Regions from separate parts of the Glutamicibacter nicotianae genome, predicted to be linked through region 2. Evidence: riboswitches for the same ligand, from Rfam matches in the RefSeq annotation. Region 2 holds a riboswitch; each other region holds the start of a gene.

What was found. Region 2 has a riboswitch for S-adenosylmethionine ahead of JOE62_RS14950 (OsmC family protein). Riboswitches for the same ligand answer to the same signal wherever they lie in the genome.
Region 1: it holds a riboswitch for S-adenosylmethionine, as region 2 does, so the genes downstream of both, JOE62_RS05870 (bifunctional o-acetylhomoserine/o-acetylserine sulfhydrylase) here and JOE62_RS14950 (OsmC family protein) in region 2, are expected to answer to the same signal.
Region 3: it holds a riboswitch for S-adenosylmethionine, as region 2 does, so the genes downstream of both, JOE62_RS02595 (O-acetylhomoserine aminocarboxypropyltransferase/cysteine synthase family protein) here and JOE62_RS14950 (OsmC family protein) in region 2, are expected to answer to the same signal.

The regions. Positions count from the first base shown of each region.
Region 1 covers NZ_JAFBCH010000001.1:1,195,694-1,203,309, forward strand. The annotation lists gene JOE62_RS05855 (phosphotransferase family protein) at 1-700, opposite strand, end outside; gene JOE62_RS05860 (CPBP family intramembrane glutamic endopeptidase) at 797-1,579, shown strand; gene JOE62_RS05865 (VOC family protein) at 1,677-2,321, opposite strand; SAM riboswitch class IV at 2,495-2,614, shown strand; gene JOE62_RS05870 (bifunctional o-acetylhomoserine/o-acetylserine sulfhydrylase) at 2,707-4,050, shown strand; gene metX (homoserine O-acetyltransferase MetX) at 4,053-5,198, shown strand; gene JOE62_RS05880 (GDSL-type esterase/lipase family protein) at 5,279-6,136, opposite strand; gene JOE62_RS05885 (SHOCT domain-containing protein) at 6,204-6,602, opposite strand; gene JOE62_RS05890 (alpha/beta hydrolase) at 6,937-7,587, shown strand; gene JOE62_RS05895 (RNA-binding S4 domain-containing protein) at 7,588-7,616, opposite strand, start outside.
Region 2 covers NZ_JAFBCH010000001.1:3,129,804-3,137,419, reverse strand. The annotation lists gene JOE62_RS14975 (LUD domain-containing protein) at 1-111, opposite strand, end outside; gene JOE62_RS14970 (LutB/LldF family L-lactate oxidation iron-sulfur protein) at 108-1,559, opposite strand; gene JOE62_RS14965 ((Fe-S)-binding protein) at 1,577-2,341, opposite strand; gene JOE62_RS14960 (lactate permease LctP family transporter) at 2,488-4,164, shown strand; gene JOE62_RS14955 (FadR/GntR family transcriptional regulator) at 4,189-4,896, shown strand; gene JOE62_RS14950 (OsmC family protein) at 4,987-5,532, opposite strand; SAM riboswitch class IV at 5,564-5,685, opposite strand; gene JOE62_RS14945 (DEAD/DEAH box helicase) at 5,826-7,616, shown strand, end outside.
Region 3 covers NZ_JAFBCH010000001.1:507,528-515,143, reverse strand. The annotation lists gene JOE62_RS02625 (BCCT family transporter) at 1-163, opposite strand, end outside; gene JOE62_RS02620 (Fur family transcriptional regulator) at 826-1,278, shown strand; gene katG (catalase/peroxidase HPI) at 1,359-3,539, shown strand; gene JOE62_RS02610 (methylated-DNA--[protein]-cysteine S-methyltransferase) at 3,627-4,271, opposite strand; gene JOE62_RS02605 (RNA polymerase sigma factor) at 4,253-4,750, opposite strand; gene JOE62_RS02600 (histidine phosphatase family protein) at 4,866-5,426, opposite strand; SAM riboswitch class I at 5,537-5,648, shown strand; gene JOE62_RS02595 (O-acetylhomoserine aminocarboxypropyltransferase/cysteine synthase family protein) at 5,747-7,120, shown strand; gene JOE62_RS02590 (CoA-binding protein) at 7,120-7,614, shown strand.

The sequences.
Region 1 (7,616 bases), 1.9 Mb from region 2:
CTTCCTCAGAGTTGGGAGCAATCAAATCCACCATTTCCAAACCATGCCACAGGCTCAGGTACGCGGTGTTCAAGGCAGGGTCCCACGCTGCTGCGAGGTCCCAATCCAAGATGCCAATCAGCTTCTCGTCAATCCAGTGCATGTTGTGGCCAGCCAAATCACCATGCACCAGTCCCGCTGGAACCTGCGCCAGAATATCGAGCTGATCCCAAAGTGCGGTTGCAGGAGCTCGAAGTTCCTCGGGCAGCGCATCGAAGCATTGCTGCTGCCGAGCTTGGGTCCATTCGCCACGGAACGAAAACGGTTTGGCCAGATGAGCGCCGATCTGTTCCAGCGGTACCTCGGCCAATTCCTTCACCAGCTGGCCCAGCACCTTTGGATCCCCGTAATGAGGCTCATGCGCGCTTCCGGGGATGAAGGACATGGCAACTGAGCTGAGCCCGTCGACATGCAGGATCTCGGAGACCGCCACCGGGATCTGATAGGTGAGCTGGCTTTCCAGCAACGACAGCAGCTCGACGGTTCGCGGCATCTGTTCGGTCGCCGCTGGCGTGCGCGCCATGCGAATCACCGCCTGCGGATTGCCAATGACCACCTTGTGGAATTGTCCGCCTTCATTCACGGCCGCATCTTCCCACGAAAGATCGGGGCAGAGCTGGCGGGCGATTTGCAGTTCTCCACTGGTGGCAGGACGACTCATTCGTACCCTTCTCGTTCAGCTCGCTGGTGGTCTCACCTTCAGGCTATCGCAGGTTTGCCACGTGGCTACTCAGTACGCGCACAGCCAGATCGGCCTATGATCGAGAACGTGAACGCTGAACAAATTGAGCCGACGGCAACCCGCAGAACCCTCAGGTTCGAGATCATTTTGGTTCTCGCCCTGTCCTTGGGGCAGAGCGCGGTCTACTCGCTGCTGAGCTTTGCGGATAAAGTCACCAGGGCACCGTTGCGTGATCAGACGACATCGCTGAACAACCCGCTGAGCACACGCGAGTTCTTTGATTTCACCTACCAGCTTCTGGACATTGTCTTCGCGCTGGTGCCCGTGGTGCTGGCACTCTATCTGATGAAGCGCACGACCGGCCGAACCATCCGTGACATCGGCTTCGACATGCGACGTCCGGGCAAGGACACGATGCTCGGGGCGGGGCTGTTCCTGGCCATGGGCATCGGGACGCTGGGCGTCTATGCTGCCGGACGGGCACTGGGCGTCACCACAGCACTGTCAGCAGCCAATCTCGGTGATTATTGGTGGAGCGTCCCCGTGCTGCTGCTGTCGGCTGTACGCCATGCAGTGCTCGAAGAAGTGCTGATGCTCGGCTTCCTGTTCACCTATGCCAAGAAGCTGAAGCTGGGACTGTGGAGCACCATTATCGGTTCTGCAGTGCTCCGCGGCAGTTACCACCTCTACCAGGGCGTGGGGCCGATGATCGGCAATATGCTCATGGGCATCGTCTTCGGCTGGGTGTACCAGAAGTACGGCCGGGTGATGCCGCTGGTCATCGCCCACTTCCTGCTCGATGCTATCGGCTTCGTCGGCTACGCGCTGGTTGGGCCTGCCATCGGAATCGGCCAGTAGTGCCCGAAGGCCTGCGCCAGCGACTGAAACGCCATTAACGAAAAAGGTAGGTGGGGACGCCATTGTCCCCGCCTACCTGCGTTCGTTTCCGAGTTTCCTACAGCACCACGGTGCCGGACTCGGTTTCAAAGGTTACCGACATGATGCCCGGAGTGCCATTCGGAGCTTCATATTGCATGGTGACAGCTCCCAAATTGACGTTCTGCGGCTGGCCGAGCCAATCCAGCACCCGTTCGCGCGAACCGGCGATGGCTATCTCGCTGATGGCACCAACCGGTTCAAGCGACTTGGACGGATGCAGATCCTCAGTACCGTCATCCCATGAGATCAGGTATGGGCACTGCGGGTCGGCGATCAGGCCCTTGATGCCAATTTGCTGCCAGGTCAGTTCGCGGCCATCAGGGAACTTGCGGTTGCCAGGCACTGACTTGCGGCCCAGGCGGTCTTCGGCGCTGGATAGATCCTCCACCGAGACGCACCAGCCCATCCAGCCACCGCCGAGTTCCGAGCGGGCGCGAACGGCCTGGCCGAAGGGAGCCTTGTCGCTGGCCGGGTGGTTCAGCACCTCGACTACTTCCAAGTACTGGCCGTGCTTGAGCGGGAAGATGACATTGCGTGTTCCGAATCGTGGATGCACGCCACCCTTGACGAACTCCAAGCCGAGCGACTCGGAGATTCTTTGCGCGGTTGGCATCAGCCCATCAGGGCCGCATGCATAACTTACGTGATCTAGCCTCATCATGTGCCCATCATGGCAACATGTGATGGCAGTCTCTACTTAGGCAACCCTAAGCGGGGTGAATGTTATCGAATAGTCTGCGGAAAAGTCCTCAAAAATACGGAATATGACCGATTGAGTCCAATGCCGGTCCACTACGTTGCAATGATCTTCGGTTTTCGGGCAAACTGATAGCAGGTCATGAGTCCCAGTAACAAGCCCCGGCTTACTGGGCGGCAACCCTCCAACCGCGGTGGGGTGCCCCGGGTGAAGACCTGGCCCTTGAATGCACAAGGCATCAAGGACAAGCGCGGGTTACCCCCTGGAAGTCGTTTCGATATGGTGCTTCCTGTCGGTGTCTTTTCAGCGGCGTACCCCCATAGTCATGAAACGCTATTTGGAGGAAACCATGAGCAACAACTGGTCATTTGAAACCCGTCAGATCCATTCCGGCCAGACCCCGGATCCGACGACCGGAGCGCGAGCTCTCCCGATTTTCCAAACCACTTCCTTTGTCTTCCCGAGCGCCGAGAGTGCCGCTGCCCGTTTCGCGTTGCAGGAACTGGAACCGATCTACACCCGTATCGGCAACCCGACCACCGACGCCGTGGAAACCCGCATCGCTGATCTGGAAGGCGGCGTTGGTGCGCTGCTGCTGTCCTCGGGACAGGCCGCCACCACTTTCGCCATCCTGAACCTGGCCGAAGCCGGCGACCATCTGGTAGCCAGCCCGAGCCTGTACGGCGGAACCCAGAACCTGCTCAAGCACACGCTCAAGCGCTTGGGCATCGAAGTCAGCTTCGTCTCCGACCCGGACAACCTGGACGAATGGCGTGCCGCGGTGCGCCCGAACACCAAGGCCTTTTTCGGCGAAACTATCTCCAATCCTCGGCAGGACGTGCTGGATATCGTGGGCATCTCGGAGATCGCCCACGAAGCCGGCGTGCCGCTGCTGGTGGACAACACCCTGGCCACGCCATACCTGATCCGCCCCATCGAGTGGGGCGCCGATATCGTGATCCATTCGGCCACCAAGTTCCTTGGCGGCCACGGCAATGCCATCGCCGGGGTCATCGTGGACTCGGGCAACTTCGACTTCGCCAAGGACGCCGAACGCTTCCCGGGATTCAACACCCCGGACGAGTCCTACAACGGCCTGGTCTTCGCCCGCGACCTGGGCGTCAACGGCATCCTCGGCGCGAATCTGGCCTACATCCTCAAGGCACGCGTGCAGCTGCTGCGCGATCTGGGTTCATCAGTGGCGCCGTTCAACGCGTTCTTGATCGCCCAAGGCCTGGAAACCCTGTCGCTGCGCATTGAGCGCCACGGCCAGAACGCAGTGGAAGTTGCCAACTGGCTCGAAGCCCGCGAGGAAGTGCAGAAGGTCGCCTACGCCGGACTGCAGTCCTCTCCGTGGCATGAGCGCGCGCAGAAGTACAGCGATCACGGCGCTGGCTCGATCATCGCCTTCGAGCTGGAGGGCGGCGCGGAAGCCGGACAGGCTTTCGTGGACGCACTGGTCTTGCACTCCAACGTCGCGAACATCGGCGACGTGCGCTCGCTGGTCATCCATCCGGCCTCCACCACCCACGCCCAGCTCTCCGAAGCGGAGCAGATTGCCGCCGGTGTGAGCCCGGGACTGGTGCGGCTGAGCGTCGGGCTGGAAAACATCAAGGACATCCTGGCCGATCTTGAGCTGGGCTTCGAAGCTGTTGCGGCCCTTGAAAACAAGGAATTGCAGGAAACCCTCTAGGCATGTCATCCATTGTGACTACTGAAGATACTCTGCGCGCCGAAGAGCTCGCTGGCGGACAAGACGGCATTTTGCGCCGTAGCTCCGTGGGGGAGTACCACTTTGAATTCGGTGGATACGTTCCCGACGTGGTGCTGGCCTACGAGACGTGGGGGAAGCTAGCAGCTGATGGCTCCAACGCGGTGCTGGTGATGCATGCACTCACCGGTGACGCCCACGTCGCGCAAGGCGATTCGCACAGCGCCGGCTGGTGGGAAGGCTTCGTTGGCCCCGGCGCCACGGTTGACACCAATGAGTACTTTGTCGTGTCCATCAACATGGTGGGTGGTTGCAATGGATCCACCGGCCCCTCGTCCTTGGACGAGCAGGGCCTGCCCTACGGCTCCAGATTCCCTTTCGTCACCATCAAGGACTCGGTGCGCCTCGAAGCGCGGCTGGCCAAGCAGCTGGGAATCGAATCCTGGCATGCGGTCATCGGCGGTTCGATGGGCGGTGCCCGCGCGCTGGAATACGCTGTCGAGTTCCCCGAGCAGGTCAAGAACCTGATCGTGATGGCCTCTAGCGCCCAGGCGACTGCCGAGCAAATTGCCTTTGCGCAGGTGCAAACCCAATCCATCCGCTTGGATCCGCACTTCTGCAATGGCGATTACTACGGCAACGATGCCCGTCCTGACGCCGGTCTCGGCCTGGCTCGCCGCCTGGCCCACATCACCTACCGTTCCGAGGCCGAGCTGGAAACCCGTTTCTCGCGCAATCCGCAGGATGGCGAGAAGCCGACGGGCCAGCTGGACGGGCCGCGCGGGCGATACCAGGTGGAAAGCTACCTCGACCATCAGGCCAGCAAGCTGGTGAATCGTTTCGACGCGAACAGCTATCTGGTGCTGACCGAGGCGCTGATGAGCCACGATGTTGCTCGTGGCCATGAATCCCTGGAGGCCGCCCTGGCGCGCCTGGAGAAGGTCAACGTGGTGGTTGCCGCGGTTACCACCGACCGCTTGTACTTCCCCGAGCAGTCGGTGAAGCTGGCCTCGTCGCTGGCCAAGCCGAAGCCGGTGCACTACATCGATTCGCCCATTGGCCATGACGGATTCTTGACCGATGCGACGCAGCTGGATGGGGCGCTTCGGACCTTGGTCTTCGGAGACTAGAATCTGGGCGAAGTTTGGCAAGCCTTTGAAGACTGAAGCGGTTCCGCCAGTAATCGGCGGAACCGCTTCAGTCATTCTTGCTACTTGGCGCTGTCGCCGGCACCGAGCGAGTCGTTGGGCTTGGCATCTGCGAACGGCGTAGCCGAAGGCCGTTTCGGGGTGATGCCGTCACCGGAGGACTGGTGGCGCAGACGGCGCAGCACCCAGGGCGCCAGATGCTCGCGGGCCCACTGCAGATCCTCCTTGCGTGCTTCGCGCCAGCTGCGCTCATCCACGACCGGAACGATGTCGGTATCCAGCTGATGCGGGACGTTCAGCGAGTCTAGTGCCATGGCGGCAATGCGCTGGTGGCCGATGGGGGAGAAGTGCAGGCGGTCAGGCGCCCACATCTGGGACTGGTGCAATTCCTGCAATGCCCACATGTCGGCAACGATGGCGTCATGCCGGGCAGCGACGGTGCGCACGTTCTCGTTGTAGATCGCCACCTTGCCGCGGATGCTTCCAAGGACCGGGGTATCGCGGATATCGGGCCCGGTGAAGAGCAGGAGCGTGGCACCGGTTGCGGTGAGCTTGGCTACCGCGTCGTCGAGGATGTCGGCAATCTTGTCTGGATCGCCGCCCGGGCGCAGCACGTCGTTGCCGCCCGCGCACAGCGAGATCAGATCCGGCTTCAGATCGATGCAGGGATCGAGCTGTTCGGCAACGATCCGGCCGATGAGCCGGCCGCGGATGGCCAGATTGGCATAGGAGAAGTCCGGGACGGTGCGGCTGAGCTCTTGGGCCAAGCGGTCGGCCCAGCCTAAGTGCCGTCCTGCGCTCGATGGATCGGGGTCGCCGATGCCTTCGGTGAACGAGTCCCCGATGGCTACATAGCGGCGCCATGGGTGGAGCGGGGAGCCGGCGGTGTTTGACGGTTCAGAAGCAATATTGTTGGGCACGAATCCATTGTTACCAATGGGTAACTTCTAGTCAATCATTCCAGAGGATGATTCGGTGGGCACCACTCTACCCGCCCAGAGCATCCCTGCGTGCTTGCAGGTACTCGTCGCGGGTAATGACTCCACGCGAGTGCAGCGAGTCGAGTTCGGACAGCTTGTCTTCAATGGATTTCTTCGGCGCCAGCAAAGCTGAATTCGCCGCTCTGGCCATCAGGTCGGTTTCCATGGTCAACGGATCGAAGCCGGCGCTCTTGGCTTTGCGGAAGTTGCGCACAATGACGAAGATGATGAGTCCGGCAAAGGCGATGAAAAGCACGGAGAACAAGGGAAGGCTGAATGAAAACATCGTGTCGACGGTATCGAAGAGCGACGACGAGGTGCCGGGATCCAAATCGACGTCGCCGAGTTCAGCAAGATCCTCGGGTGCCAGTCCTGAAATTTCCTCGCTGTATTCGATTTCGCCCATGGTGCCATTGCCCTTTGCCGGTTGGAGCTTCTACCGGTGGGATCCCCAAGTCAGGTGGCCGTGAAGCAGTGAGTCCAGTTGAACACGAAAAGCGCTTGAATGCCTAAGATAATTTTGAAGTTTTATTATCTTGTTACATGCCATGCGGATTTATGGAGGAAGGGAAACTGATTTTCCATGCCGTTGGCAACCGCTCCACCGGCCCGCCCGTCGGCCACACGCAGGACTTTCACCTGCATCCTGGCGCTGCGGATCGCGATACCCGGGGAAACGATGGCAGGGCTTTGCGGAACCGCCGAATCGGCGCGGCGCTGTTCGATAGTCTTGGGGAACTATGACATACCAAGACCAGGCTCCCGTAGCCATCATCTCCCGCAACGACGAATCCCGTCTAGGAACTCCGCTGCTGGTGTTCCTGCATGGCTACGGCTCCAACGAGCAAGACCTCATGGGGCTCTCGCAGCACCTGCCCGAAGAATTCACCTACCTCTCCGTGCGCGCACCGCTGCCGGCAGGCCCGGGATACAGCTGGTTCCCGCTGACCCAGGAAATCGACTACTCCATCGAGTCGGTGGCCCGCAGTGTCGAAGCGCTGTGGGCACTGCTGGAACCGCTGTCCCAGCAGCACTCGTCGATCACCCTGCTCGGTTTCTCCCAGGGTATGGCCATGGCCACCTCGCTGGCCCGCTACCAGCGCGATGCCATTGAAGCAGTCGTGGGTCTCTCAGGCTTTGCCGTGGATCCCAAGACCTTGGACATCTTCGATGACGCGAAGCTGGCGGACAAGCCGCTGCCGATGTTCTGGGGCCGCGACGTGGCTGACCCGGTGATCACCCGGGACAAGATCGAATACACCTTGGGCTGGGTCCCGGGGCATACCGACTTGACCAGCGAAACCTACCCGCAGATCGGCCACTCGGTGTGCATGGAAGAAATCCAGGACGTTGCCGGCTTCCTCACCAAGGTCGTCCTGAAGAAGGGCTAGCTACGGCTGGGCGGTGACGCGCACGCATT
Region 2 (7,616 bases):
GGCTTCGCCCATGTCCGAGGTCTTGCGGTATTCGCGTGGAACTTCGGGCGCGACGGGCGCATCGGCTAGCGCCGAGCGGATCCGCCCAAGGATTTCGTCTTTTGCGCTCACTTGGACTCCTTTTCGTCGCTCCACCAGTCGCGGAAGGACTTGCTTGGCGGGGCTGGAATGTCGCGGCTGGCGGTCCAGCCTGCGGCGATGCCCGGAAGCTTCTTGATCTTCTTGTCCTTGCCGGACACCAGCCGACCCAGCGGCAGGGCCTTCTCGAGCAGGCCAATATTCTTGCCCTTGCCCAGTGCCCAGGAGCCGCCCTTCATCAGCAGATCCATCTGGGTAGGGATCTTGTGCTTGCCGCGGTTGGCATCCACATCGTCGCCGCGCAGGTGCACGAGGATCTCGGGGATGTTGATCTTCACCGGGCAAGCGTCGTAGCAGGCGCCGCACAGCGAGGAGGCGTATGGCAGGGAGCCGTTTTCCTCGACCTCGATGCCGGTCATCAATGGCGAAAGAATCGCGCCAATTGGGCCCGGGTAGGTGGAGCCGTAGGCGTGGCCGCCGGTGCGCTCGTAGACCGGGCACACGTTCATGCACGCCGAGCAGCGGATGCAGTTCAGTGCGGTGCGGCCGAAGCGGTCAGCCAACGCGCGGGTGCGGCCGTTATCCAGCAAGACGATGTGCACGTTCTGCGGACCGTCATCTTCGGTCACGCCGGTCCACAGCGAGGTGTAGGGGTTCATCCGCTCGCCGGTGGAGGAGCGTGGCAGCAGCTGCATGAAGACCTCGATGTCTTCCCAGTGCGGGAGGACCTTCTCGATGCCCATGACGGTGATCAGGGTTTCTGGCAGGGTCAGGCACATGCGGCCGTTGCCTTCGGATTCCACAACGCCCAGGGTGCCGGTGTCAGCCAGCGCGAAGTTCGCACCGGAGATTGCGACCTTGGCGGAGAGGAACTTCTTGCGCAGGTGCTTGCGGGCGGCCTCGGCCAGCTTGGCTGGCTCGTCGGTCAGGTCCGGATCCACGGCCGGCATCTCCTTGAGGAAGATGTCGCGCACCTCGGTGCGGTTCTTGTGGATGGCCGGAACCAGGATGTGGCTTGGTTTGTCGTTGCCCAGCTGGACGATCAGTTCGGCGAGGTCGGTCTCGAAGGCTTCGATGCCCTCGGTTTCCAGGTGCTCGTTCAGGCCGATTTCCTGGGTGGCCATGGACTTGACCTTGACGACTTCATTCGAGCCGGTGGCCTTGACCAGATCGGTGACGATCTTGTTGGCTTCGGCCGCGTCGCGTGCCCAGTGGACAATGCCTCCGCGGGCGGTGAAGTTCTTCTCGAACTCCTCCAACCGATCTTCGAGGTTGGCCATGGTCGTGTTCTTGATTGCGCTGCCGGCGTCGCGCAGCTCTTCCCAGTCAGGGAGCTCGCCGACGACATTCAGCCGCTTGTCGCGAATGGTGTGGGTGGCGTGGCGCAGGTTCTTGCGCATCTGGGTGTTGCCCAGTTCGCGGTGCGCCGCCTTGGGGAATGGCTCGGTCTCGAACAGGTTGCCCTGTCCGCCGGCAGGCATGCCGAGGAATACCTGGGTCACAGTGACACCGTCTCTTCCATGGTGCTGGCCAGGATATCGGCCAGGTGCAAGGTCTTTGGCTTGGCTCCTGTGCGCGAAAGGCCGCCGCCGATGTGCATCAGGCAGGAGGCATCGCCGCCCGCGCAGGCCGAGGCGCCTGTGGAGCAGATGTTCTTCATCTTGTCTTCGAGCATTGCCGAGGATACATCGGAGTTCTTGATCGCGAAGGTGCCGCCGAAGCCGCAGCACTGGTCGGCTTCCGGCAGCTCGTTGACGGTGATGCCGCCGACGGTCTTGAGCAGATCCAGCTGGCGGTCGCCGAGCTTCAGCGAACGCATGCCGTGGCAGGAAGGGTGGTAGGTGATGGTCTGCGGGAAGTAGCTGCCCAGCTGCTCTGCCGCGTTGGTGATGCCCAGGACATCCACCAGCAACTGGCTCAGCTCATAGGTGCGCTTGCCGACTGCAACTGCGCGGTCCTTCAGCTCGGGCTTGCCCAGGCGCTCGGCCAGGTAGGGGTGCTGGTGCTTGACCGAAGCGACGCAGGAACCCGAGGGGGCGACCGCGACGTCATAGTCTTCGGTGTCGAAGGCGTTGATGTGGTTTTCGACAACGGGCAGCGCTTCAGGCATATAGCCGGAATTCATATGCATTTGCCCACAGCAGGCTTGCGCCTTCGGGAAAATGACTTCATGGCCCAAGCGTTCCAGGATTTTCACGGTCGACTTGGCGGTTTCCGGATACATAGCATCCACAATGCACGTGGCAAAGAGAGCAATTCGCATAATAAATGACTCTTTCAGGGTGTGGTCAGACCATGCTATTCCACCCGCTTCTTGATAGTCAAGACTTGTTGTGATGGCTCTCACCTTGTACTCTTGGTGGTCGGACCACATATGGTCAGACCACCTCGAGTAAGGACGCCCACACCGTGTTTACACCATCCACGGATCCAATTGCGGGGAGCGTTGCTGTTTCAGCACTTGTCGCGCTGATCCCGCTTGTAGCATTTTTCGTGCTCCTGGCAGTTATCAAGGTCAAGGCCCACTGGGCAGGCCTTGGCTCGCTAGTTGTAGCTATTATTGTCGCCATTTTCGGCTGGAACATGCCAGTCGGAATGGCATTGAATTCCGGACTGATGGGCATGGTCTTCGGCGCCTTCCCGATCGTCTGGATCGTTGTCATGGCGATCTTCCTCTACCAGGTCACCGTCAAGTCCGGCCGCTTCGAGGACCTGCGTCGCGTATTCGACGTCATCGGCGGCGGCGATGTGCGCATCCAGGCAGTGCTGATCGCCTTCTGCTTCGGCGGCCTGCTTGAAGCGCTGGCCGGATTCGGCGCCCCGGTGGCGATTACCGCCACCATGCTGCTGGCCCTGGGCCTGTCCCCGCTGCGCGCTGCCTGCGCCGTGCTGATCGCCAACACCGCCCCAGTAGCCTTCGGCGCCGTGGCGATCCCAATCACCACCGCTGGTGCTTTGACCGGCATCCCTGCTGCTGACATCGGTGCCATTGTCGGCCACCAATCGCCACTGCTGGCACTGTTCGTGCCATCGATCCTGGTACTGATCCTCGACGGCTGGCGCGGTATGCGCCAGACCCTGCCAGCAACCCTGACCATCGGCATTTCCTTCGGTGTCGCGCAGTGGCTGTGCTCGACCTACTTCTCCTACGAGCTGACCGATATCGTCGCGTCGCTGGTTGGCCTGGCCGCAGCCGTCATCCTGCTTCGCTTCTGGACCCCGAAGGGTGCCGATGAGGCTCGCCAGCGCGTACTGACCGCTGAAGCCGCAGCAGTTCCCCATGAGGACAACACCAAGCTGCACATGGGCAACACCTGGATGGCTTTGTTCCCGTACCTGCTGGTTATCGTCATCTTCGGCGTTGCCAAGCTGTGGAAGCTGGGCGTGGACATTCCTGCATGGCTGGCAAGCACCGACATCAAGTTCGGCTGGCCGGGCCTGGATGGCAAGATCCTGAACGCCGAAGGCGAAGCGGTCACCTCCACCATCTACAACTTCCAGTGGCTGTCCTCCCCGGGCACCCTGCTGCTGATCACCGGCCTGATCGTGGCCCTGGTCTACTCGAAGAACGACGGCAACGGCGAATACAAGATGACCTTCGCCGAGGGCGCTGCCGAAATCGGCAAGACCATCTACAACATGCGCTTCGCGGCACTGACCATCCTGTCGGTTCTGGGCTTGGCCTACGTGATGAACCTGTCCGGCCAGACCATCACCGTTGGCACCTGGCTGGCGGGAACCGGCGCGTTCTTCGCCTTCCTCTCGCCAATCCTGGGCTGGATCGGCACCGCGGTGACCGGCTCCGACACCTCGGCCAACGCGCTGTTCGCCAAGCTGCAGCAGACCGCCGGCATCAATGCAGGCATCGATCCGAACCTGCTGGTTGCCGCCAACACCTCCGGCGGCGTGGTCGGCAAGCTGATCTCGCCGCAGAACCTGGCCATCGCCGCCACCTCGGTGAAGATGGAAGGCCAGGAATCGGTGATCCTGAAGAAGGTTGCCGGTTGGTCCGTAGGCATGCTGCTGGTGCTGTGCTGCTTGGTTTACCTGCAGTCCACCCCGGTACTGTCCTGGATGCTGCCGTAGCCCTGACCGGCTAAAATAGATCCGATGTCAATGAATCCAGCTCCGCGTGCGTACCAGATCGTTCTCCAGGCAATTGAAGAAGATCTGCGTACAGAGAAGCTATCCGTAGGGGACCAGCTTCCCGGCGAGCGTGCGCTCGCGGAGCGGCATGGGATTTCGCGGGCTTCGGTCCGCGATGCCATCCGCATCCTTGATGTGATGGGCATTATCAAGACGTCTACCGGCTCCGGGCCCAACTCCGGAGCGGTGATCATCTCCAACCCCTCGGCCGGCATTTCGCAGGCCTTGCGGCTGCACTTGGCGGCCAAGGGCATCAACGTCCGCGAGATCGTCGAGTCGCGCATCCTGCTGGAAACCTGGGCCGCGCAAATGAACCCCCGCGACCCGGTTTACGCCCAGCAGGTCATCGACCGCACCGCGGTGCTGATCATGCGCATGGATGATCCGCAGCTTTCGCGCGAAGCCTTCCACCGCATAGATGCCGAGTTCCATGTGCGCCTGGCATCCATGGCAGGAAATTCGGTGGTGGAATCGATGATGGAATCGCTGCGCAACTCGATCAGCGACTACGTCTCCGACTCGGTCCCCAGTGACGAGGCCTGGCAGCCGGTGGTGCGCGTGCTGCGCCGCCAGCACAAGGCCATCCACCACGCCTTTGCGACGAATCAGCGCGAACGGGCAGCCCAGCTGCTCGAAGAGCACATCAACTGGTTCTACTCGCAGACGCGGTAAGGATAAGCAAGAATTCAGCATGCGCATGGCGCCCCGCATAACGGTTCGGAAATTTTCCGATCCGGCCCCGGGGCGCCATTGCCGTATTTGCTAGCTGGCGATGCTCACCGCGGTTGTCACCGGTACCGGGTTGGCGAACAGGTCCAGTACCGGGCAGTGGGCATCCACTGCCTGGCGCAGTTCTTCATAGCGTTCGGCCGATTCGGGGCCGGAGATCTGGATATCCAGTTCTACCGATGAGAAGCCCGGGCGGATGGACTTGTCGATGCCGAAGAGGCCACGGACATCGAGGTGGCCGTTTGCCTGGATCTTCACCTCGTCCACCTGGATGCCGAGGTTCTGCGCGTACAAGCGGTAGACCACAACCTGGCAGGAGATCAGCGCGCCGAGCGCATATTCCACCGGGCTTGCCGCGACATCATTGCCACCCAGGGCAGCTGGCTCGTCGACCTGGAAAGTGTGCTTCCCGGAGACAATGTTGCTGGCTACCGAATCGAAACCCTCGCCCTGAACGGTAAAGGTCAATTTGGCGCTTTGCGGGGCCGCCGAGATGCGTTCGCCCCAGCCCTTGCCCGCTTCCTGCAGGCGCTGTGCGCGGTCTTCGGACACGGTCAGGGTAGATGCTGCATTAGACATGAGGAATTGATCCCCTTTCTGGCGCAAGGGGCGCCATCGCTTACGCAACTTGGCGTTCAAGATGCGTCGAATCTTCACCTGGGGCACCCCGCACAATGACGCAGGAGGGTTGCCGTCCACTCAGCCAGGGCTCAAAGAGCGGAACTCGTGATTCTGTGCTTCTTTTCTATCGGCCGAGGTGCCAGCGCGTAAAGGGCAGGGGTAACTTTTCGTCATCGGGCAACTTGTCTGGCTGCTCGCTAAGATGGAATCGAGCTCTCGGGCACCCACTGCACGAACAATGAACGGCGAGTATGGAATTCCAGCTGACACTTTCTGCGGCCCAGACCTTGGTGACCGAATCCGAATACAACCTGGGCCAGTTCCTCTGCGATTCCGGAAAAGTGGAGATTGTCCACCGGGACGTGAAGCCGGGATTTTCCCGCATTTCCGCAATGGTGCTGCGCGAATCGGTGATGGCCGAACTGCAAATCAACCGCGGCAATATCAGCTTCACCAGCTTCTGCAGCAAGCATCCGGGCGTTCAATCCTGCGAGGATGTCGCCGCCTTGCTCATTGAAGTCACCACCGAAGAGGACCAGGGCTTCTTCGTCTCCGACTCCGGCGCGGACCCTTTCGCATGGAAACGCAACAGCAAGCCGCAGTGGGAACGAACCCTTGACCGTCTGCTTCCAGCAATCCCAGATGAGCAACTGGTTGACGAGGAACCGCTGGGATTGATCCTTAAAGTGGTCAGCGAACCCCGCTACGGAGGCGCGGACGCGCTGACCTTGCAGGCGCGGCCGGCCCGCCGGGGCACCAAGAGCCCTTGGGTCCAGACCGGAGTCAGCTGGCGCAACGTCGCCTTCGATGAGCGCTTCTCCAAGAAGCAGCGCCGAGCGGTCGTTGAACTGGACCGGTTGCGCGAACACGTGGAACAGAACACCTACCGGCATTCATGGGATCCCAAGGACTGGATCTCGCTGATGGATCTGCCTGGCCAAGACCTGCTGGATGCCTTCGAGGCCCTGCGCGACGCCGGAGTGCAGATCGTCAACGGCGGTTCCGCTGCCAAGCTCCCGGTGGAATTCAGTGCGCAACCAGCCATGGCCCACGTGGATGTGCGACGCACTGAACAGGGCCTGCGCATGGAAGGCAAGCTGCGCGGGCCGCGCGAAGAGCACCACCACCTCTTGCCGATCGGTACGCCACCGACCCTGCTGGCCTACGCCTCCAGCCCCTTGCCGAAGGCCAAGGAACTCGGATTGGCGCAGTTCGCTGAACCTGTCACGAAAGAACTGGCGGCCTTCATCGAATCCGGTGCGCACATCATTCCGGATGGAGCCATCGATCTATTCGAGACCCAGCATCTGGACCGATTGCGCGTGATGGCGCCGCTGAAGAGCGAAAATGGCAGCTACCGCATCCCGGTTCCCGCGCGCCCCAGCCTCAAGCTGTCCTTGGAGAGCATCCAAGCCCCGCTGACCGTGCGCTATTCCTGGGAGTACTCATCTAAGGGGCCTCGCCAGCATGCCGTGGAAAGGGAAATTGCCGCTTCGGTGCAGGACAAGCTCGGCGAGCTGGGCTCGCTGGGGCAACTGACCTCATCAGGGATTTTCCCTCCGAAGGAATTCAGCACCTCTGAGTCCATCGACTTCCTGGTCCACGCACTGCCGCTGCTGGAAGAGCATCCCGATGTCATTATCGAGGAGCAGAATCGGCTGCCCAAATACCGGATCAGCGATGCCCCGGCCACCGTCAGCGTCGAAGCGGGTGAAAGCACGGGTGACTGGTTCGACCTGTCCGTGGAAGTGCTCCTGGGCGAGATCAAGGTGCCGTTCGCGCTGTTGCTCGAAGCACTGACCAAGCAAGATGAATACCTCATCCTCGATGACCTGACGGTGATCCCGATTGATGGTGCGGACTTTGCCCAGCTGCGCCAGCTGATTTCCGAAGCGGGGGAGCTGGGCACGGTGCAGGGCGATACGATTCGCATCCACAAGTTGAGCATCGACTGGTGGCAGGAACTGGTGGATCTGGGAATTATCGAAGCCCAGCACAACCAGTGGCTGCAGACCATGAAGGCTTTGCAAAGCGGCGAAGAG
Region 3 (7,616 bases), 2.6 Mb from region 2:
ACGGGGTGGAGAAACCCCAAATGATGAATGCCAGCGCGATAACGCCGGCGATTCCGAATACCCAATAATCCGTACCGGAAAGGGAGTACTTCTTAGGTCGCCTGTGGCGAACTGAATGCAGTTCCTCGACGAGGTCTACGATTGATTGATCCGTCTGCTTCATTGCGTTCTTCCTTCACTGGTGAGATCCCGTGGAGAAGTTCCAGACGGAATCTGCCCAGCCATCGTTTCTAGAGTCAACGATCGCCATGCAGTGTGATTGATTGCGAATTGCTTTTCGGGTGTCGGTCCGTTGTCTCTAAACCTCGCGTCAGAACTGCCTGAAAGAAACAGCTATTCTGCGCAAATATCCCGCTAAATGTTCCTGCGAAGTGACCCGATTTAGCACGGAATTGACACGATAAATCCAAAATGAGCCTTTTCCAGCATTGTCGACATCTCACCGAGGGTCAAATCAGATCCTTGATTTCACGCCATTTTCTACGTTGGATACGCACTGGATCAAGATGTTTTCGCTGATGCCGCGATCCGTGTGAGCTTCCTCGCCTCACTCGAATTTCCGGTTTCCGCTGCCGCGAAATCCTTACCCGCCTCGAATTACCTCCGAAGTCGGAATGACCTATTCTCCACTTTGTTTATTCGTCTCGAATATCCGGAATTCAACAATTACCTCAGCTTCGATTCCCCTCCGCCAAGGCATGCCTCATAAGGCATACTTCCTGCACAGAAGCTCTTTCGGCGCATTGTTGCCACTCACCAACTTGTAACCTGTAATACATTCGAACTTATCTTGACTCATTCAAAATAAGCGGGCATGCTGGTTACATGACATCAAAGGCAGGGATCGAGCAGGTGCTGAAGGCGGCATCGATGCGGGTTACACAACCCCGCGTTGCGGTACTGTCCGCTGTCGCTGCGCACCCGCACGCGGATACCGAAACCATCATTTCGGCCGTTCGCGAAGGGCACCCCAATGTGTCGCACCAAGCTGTCTACGATTCGCTGAAGCTTTTCACGAAGCTGGGAGTCATCCGGCTGATACAGCCGCAGGGCCATATCGCCCGCTACGAAGCCCGCGTTGGCGACAATCACCACCATGTGGTGTGCCGCCAGTGCGGCAAGCTGGCGGACGTCGACTGCGCTGTCGGCGGCGCCCCGTGCCTGCATGCGTCCAACGATCACGGCTTCAGCATCGACGAGGCCGAAGTGATCTACTGGGGCACCTGCCCTGATTGCCAGGCTGCGAATGCGCAGAAAGATGTCGTAGTAACCCCCTAGATTTGCCATCACGCAGGACTCGTTCCCGCGTGGCGGACATGAACCGCACAATCCCCTAAAAAATCCGGAAGGAAGAGCACATGTCTGAGACGACCGCAGGTCAGTGCCCAGTAGTTGGCGCGGGTCGAGTTCACCCAACCCAGGGCAACGCCAATACCGAATGGTGGCCGAACAAGCTGAACCTGAAGATCCTTGCTAAGAACCAGCAGGTATCGAACCCGTTGGATGAGGACTTCGATTACATCGAGGCGTTCAACGCACTGGACATGGAGGCCCTGAAGGCCGACTTGGCCGAGATCATGACCCAGTCCCACGACTGGTGGCCAGCAGACTTCGGACACTATGGTCCGTTCTTCATCCGCATGGCTTGGCACTCCGCCGGCACCTATCGCTCCCACGATGGGCGTGGCGGCGGTGGCGCAGGCCAGCAGCGCTTCGCCCCATTGAACTCGTGGCCAGACAACGTATCGCTGGATAAGGCTCGCCGCCTGCTGTGGCCGGTAAAGAAGAAGTATGGCCAGGCCATCTCCTGGGCCGACCTGATCCTGCTGGCCGGCAACGTGGCTCTGGAGGACATGGGCTTCGAGACCTTCGGCTTCGCCGGCGGCCGCAAGGACGTCTGGGAAGCTGACGACGACGTTTACTGGGGCCCTGAAAAGGTGTGGCTGGACAACGAGCGCTACACCGGCAAGCGCGACCTGGAAGCCCCTCTGGCTGCAGTCCAAATGGGCCTGATCTACGTGAACCCTGAAGGTCCAGACGGCAACCCGGATCCGCTGGCTTCGGCCATCGACATCCGCGAAACCTTCCGCCGCATGGGTATGAATGACGAAGAGACCGTAGCGCTGATCGCTGGCGGCCACACCTTCGGCAAGACTCACGGCGCCCACGCCGATGACAAGATCGGTCCGGATCCAGAAGCAGCTCCGCTGGAAATGCAGGGCCTGGGTTGGAAGAACGGCCACGGCACCGGCAAGGGTGCAGACACCGTGTCCTCCGGTCTGGAAGTGACCTGGACCTACCACCCAACCCGTTGGGACAACGAGTTCTTCCACATCCTGTTCGCTTACGAGTGGGAACTGTTCGAGTCGCCAGCAGGTGCTAAGCAGTGGCGCCCGGTCAACGGCGGCGGAGCCGGCCTGGTTCAGCCTGCGTTCGACACCTTGGAGAAGCGCGAACCGCGCATGCTGACCAGCGACCTGGCACTGCGCTTTGATCCGATTTACGGTCCGATCTCCAAGAACTTCAAGGAGAACCCGGACAAGTTCGCCGACGCCTTCGCCCGCGCCTGGTTCAAGCTGACCCACCGCGACATGGGCCCGAAGTCCCGCTACTTCGGCCCAGAGGTTCCAGCCGAGGACCTGCTCTGGCAGGATCCGTTGCCGGCTGCTCCAGAAATCACCCTGGGTGCCAAGGAAATCGCCGAGCTGAAGTCCCTGATCAACGACGCTGGCCTTTCGGTGCAGCAGCTGGTTTCCACCGCGTGGAAGGCCGCAGCGACCTTCCGTTCTTCGGATAAGCGCGGCGGCGCAAACGGCGGCCGCATCCGCCTGGAGCCGCAGGTTTCCTGGTCAGTGAACCAGCCGGAGCAGCTGAAGCCAGTAATCGCCAAGCTCGAGGAAATCGTTGACCAGTTCAACGCCACCTCCGAGATCAAGGCATCCTTCGCCGATGTTGTGGTCTTGGCCGGCAACGTCGGTGTTGAGCAGGCTGCCCTGGCAGCCGGACAGCAAGTCGAGGTTCCATTCACCCCGGGTCGCGTTGACGCAACCCAGGAGCAGACCGACGTGGAGCAGTTCGCTTGGCTGGAGCCAGTCGCTGACGGCTTCCGCAACTACGACTCCGGTTTCCTGAACTTGCCTAGCGAGTACCTGCTGATCGACCGCGCGAACCTGCTGGGCCTGTCGGCTCCTGAGATGACCGTGCTGCTCGGCGGCCTGCGTGTCATCGGCAACAACTGGGATGGCTCGAACAAGGGCGTCTTCACCGACACCCCGGGCGCTCTGACCAACGACTACTTCGCGAACCTGCTGGAACTCGGCTTGGAGTGGACCCCGTCGGCTGACGAACAGACCTACACCACCACCGACGGCCGTTGGACCGGCAGCCGCGTGGACCTGGTCTTCGGCTCCAACTCGGAACTGCGTGCTCTCGCCGAAGTTTACGCCTCGGACGACGCCAAGGAGAAGTTCGTCAAGGACTTCGCTACTGCATGGGCCAAGCTCATGGACGCGGATCGCTTCGAACTGCTGACCAAGTAGCCGCTAACTTCTGGCAGATAGTGCTGGGCTGTTGCTCCCCTGATGGGGAGCAACAGCCCAGCACTTGCTTAATCCGGCTATGGGCAGTTAAAAAAGCGTCGCCGCGCTGCCTGCGAAGTCCGGGTTTTCAAGTTTCAGCAGCTCCGTCTTGGCTTGCAGTCCTCCCAGATAGCCGCCCAATGAGCCATCGGTGCGCAGCACCCGGTGGCAGGGCAGCACGATGGGAATCGGGTTGGTGGCGCAGGCTGAGCCGACGGCCCGCACTGCCTTCGGCTTGCCGATTTGCTGCGCGAGTTGGGCGTAGCTGCGGGTCTGGCCGTAATCGATATGTTCCAGTTGAAGCTGCACCTGGCGGCGGAACCGCGTCGAGAGCTGCAGGTCCACCGGGAGCTCGAAACTGTGCCGTGTGCCCGCGAAGTACTCATCGAGCTGCCGGGCGGTCCCATCCAGGCTCGACTTGTCGCGCAGGATGCGCGGGCTGAGCTTTTCTGAGAGCAGCTCAAGTATGCGGTCATGGCCCTCGGACTCGAATGCCACCCGCACCAGCCCGGCATCGCTGCTGGCCAGCAGCAATGAACCCACTGGGCTGTCGACCACCCGATAGGCGACATCGACAAGTTCAAGCGCCCGGGCTTTTTCAGCGAGCTGGCCTTGCAGCGCGTCGAGGGTTTGCATTTCAGCGGCCGTCGCCTGCTGCTGATAATTTTTTTCGTTCATGGCTGCTCCCGCCATAGTTCCTGGTCGTCGAGCCGGACCCGCAGGTTTTTGATCCCGTCGGCACCGGCCCTGCGGGCAGCGGCTTCGCTGCCCGAAAGGATTTCGGCAATTTGCGCGTAGCTCATCCCGCCGAGGTACCGATAGGCCACGACCTGCCTTTGCTTGCCGGGAAGCTGATTCACCTCGTGCCAGAGCTGCAGATTGTCCAACTGCAGATCCGGCCGGTTCTTCCCGGACGCGGGACTGTCCACGTCCTGGTCGATGAGGATCTCCGGCTTATGCTTGCGCAACTCGTCAATGGCCTTGTTCCGGGCAATGCGCACCAGCCACGCCAGGACATTGGCATCATCTGGCAGCTGCGGGTACGCCTTGAGCGCGGCGAGGAAGGTTTCGGACCAGGCATCTTGCGCGCGGTGCTCATCCAGCAGAGCGCGGCAAACACGCAGGACGTTCAGTCCATAGTCTTGGACTATCCGCTCGAATGGTGCTTGCATGCCTCTCCTGGGATTTCGCGACCTGCTGGCCCCTCACCGTGTAAACGCAACGGCCACCTGTTCTGTGAGGTGCGAATGAAGAATTTTTTCATTAACCCCGCTGCCGCACGGATTCCTAGAATGCCACCAGGTCAGATTCACCGGCGAGCTGCTCGAGCCGGGCCAAATCCACCTCGATAATCTCTCCATTCTCCACGCCTTGGGCTTGCCTGGTTCCTGCCAAGGCGTCGCGAATGGTGCGCATGGTGGCGCCATGGCTGACAATCATGATCTTGCGCCCGGCATGCTTGCTGGCTAGGCCCATCAGCGCCGGCACCGCGCGGTTCAAGATGTGCGCACGCGGCTCAACCTGCTCTGCGGCGGCAGCCGATTCCTCGTCGCTGACTTCCGCCATGATCCGGCCTTCCAGCGGGCCGAAACCGCGTTCGATGAGTTCCGGAACTGCGTTGCCCGTCGCTGCCCCGATCTGCTGGGCGATCAGGACGGCAGTTTCCTGGGCACGCACCAAGGGGGATGCCAGAATCAGCGAAAAGTCTTGGCCGATGAGCTTGCGCCCGACCTCGCGAGCTTGCTCGCGTCCGGTTTCGTTCAGCGGGATGTCGGTTTGCCCCTGCAGTCGGCCTGCAAGGTTCCAATCGGTCTGCCCGTGTCGAACCAGTACCAGCGAAGTATCCATGGCTCCAGCCTACCGGTGCCATAGATGTCGAAGAATCTCCGATCACAGGCCCGATACGCAACGTTACGACTCATAGTTGGGTCACGAACGGTCATGTTGCGAAGATTATTACACCATCCCGAGCGGCTGAGAGATCTGGTTCGATGACGCCGCAGCAACCTGCCACATCCGGTGGTTACGGTGCTACCGCCAGAAACGATGCAGCCGCTTACCCGTTGGAGAACGGCAGGAAGCGACATTGATTCCGGGATTCCTGCCTCGATCGCGGCCCGCCCTGCGGTGCACGTGAAACCCCCGTCGACAAGGAGTCGCAAGCCACCATGGCAGATCACAAGTTTGGATTCCGCACCCGCGCCCTGCATGCCGGAGGCACCCCCGATGCCGAGCATGGCTCACGCGCAGTGCCCATCTACCAGACCACGTCGTTCGTGTTCAAAGACGCTGACGATGCGGCCAACCTCTTTGCCCTGCAGAAGTACGGCAACATCTACTCGCGCATCGGCAACCCGACCGTGGCGGCCTTCGAAGAGCGCATGGCTTCGCTGGAAGGCGGCATCGGCGCGGTAGCCACCGGATCGGGCATGGCCGCGGAATTCGTCACCTTCGCGGCGCTGGCCCAGGCCGGCGACCACATTGTCTCCTCCTCGAAGCTCTACGGCGGCACCATCACCCAGCTGGATGTCTCGCTGCGCCGCTTCGGCGTGGACACCACCTTCATCGACTCCAACGATCCGGCCGACTTCGAAGCCGCAATCCAGGAGAACACCAAGGCCGTCTACACCGAGGTGGTGGCCAACCCGTGCGGCGACATCGCCGACCTGAAGGGCCTGGCCGAAGTCGCGCACCGCCACAACATCCCGCTGGTCGTGGACTCGACGCTCACTCCCCCATACATCCTTCGCCCCATCGAGCACGGCGCGGACATCGTGATCCACTCGGCCACCAAGTTCATCGGCGGGCACGGCACCACCCTGGGCGGCGTGGTCATCGAGTCGGGCAAGTTCAACTGGGGCAACGGCAAGTTCCCCACCATGACCGAACCGGTAGCCAGCTACGGCAACGTCTCCTGGTGGGACAACTTCGGCGAATACGGCTTCCTGACCAAGCTGCGCAGCGAGCAGCTGCGCGACTTCGGACCGTCGCTTCCGGCCCAGTCGGCATTCCAGCTGCTGCAGGGTCTGGAGACCCTTCCGCAGCGCATGGACAACCACCTGTCCAACGCCAAGCAGGTCGCCGCCTGGCTGGAATCCGATGAGCGCGTGACCTACGTGAACTACGCAGGCCTGGATTCCCATCCGCAGCACGAGCAGGCCAAGGAGCTGCTGCCCCTGGGCGTCGGCTCGGTCTTCAGCTTCGGAGTGAAGGGCGGACGCGAAGCCGGCGCCAAGTTCATCGAGGCGCTGCAGCTGGCCAGCCACCTGGCCAACATCGGCGATGCCCGCACCCTGGTGCTGCACCCTGCCTCCACCACGCACCAGCAGCTGAGCGCCGAGCAGCTGGTCTCCGCTGGCGTGCCAGAAGACCTGATTCGCTTGTCGGTGGGCCTGGAAGACGTCGAAGACATCCTCTGGGATCTGGACCAAGCGCTGGCCGCTTCGCAGGAAGCTGCCGCCGGTTCCGCCGCGCAGTTCGAAGCACCGGCTTATGACGGTTCCACCTGCGCCTTGCCAACCGCTTCGAAGGGAGCAAACTAATGACTGCCGTTGAAACCACCTGGGAAGGCCCGGGAGCCGCGCAGCGCCTGGAGATCCTGCGCGAGACGAAGACCATCGCCATTGTCGGCGCTTCGAACAAGCCGTCACGTGCCAGCTACTTCGTGGCCACCTACCTGCTCTCCTCTTCACGGTACAAGGTGTACTTCATCAACCCGGTACTCGACGAGATCCTGGGCCAGCCGGTGTACAAGTCGCTCGCCGATCTTCCGGAGACCCCGGATCTGGTGGAGGTCTTCCGCAAGCATGATGACCTGCCCGGCGTGCTGGACGAGGCCCTGGCCGTGGGCGCGAAGACCCTGTGGCTGCAGCTGGGTTCCTGGCACGAGGAAGTGGCCCATCGCGCCGAGGCCGCGGGCATGAACGTGGTCATGGACCGCTGCGTGAAGATCGAGCACGCGCGCTTCCACGGTGGATTGCGCCTGGCCGGCTTTAATACCGGTGTGATTTCTTCCAAGCGCCAGGTGCTCGCCTAACC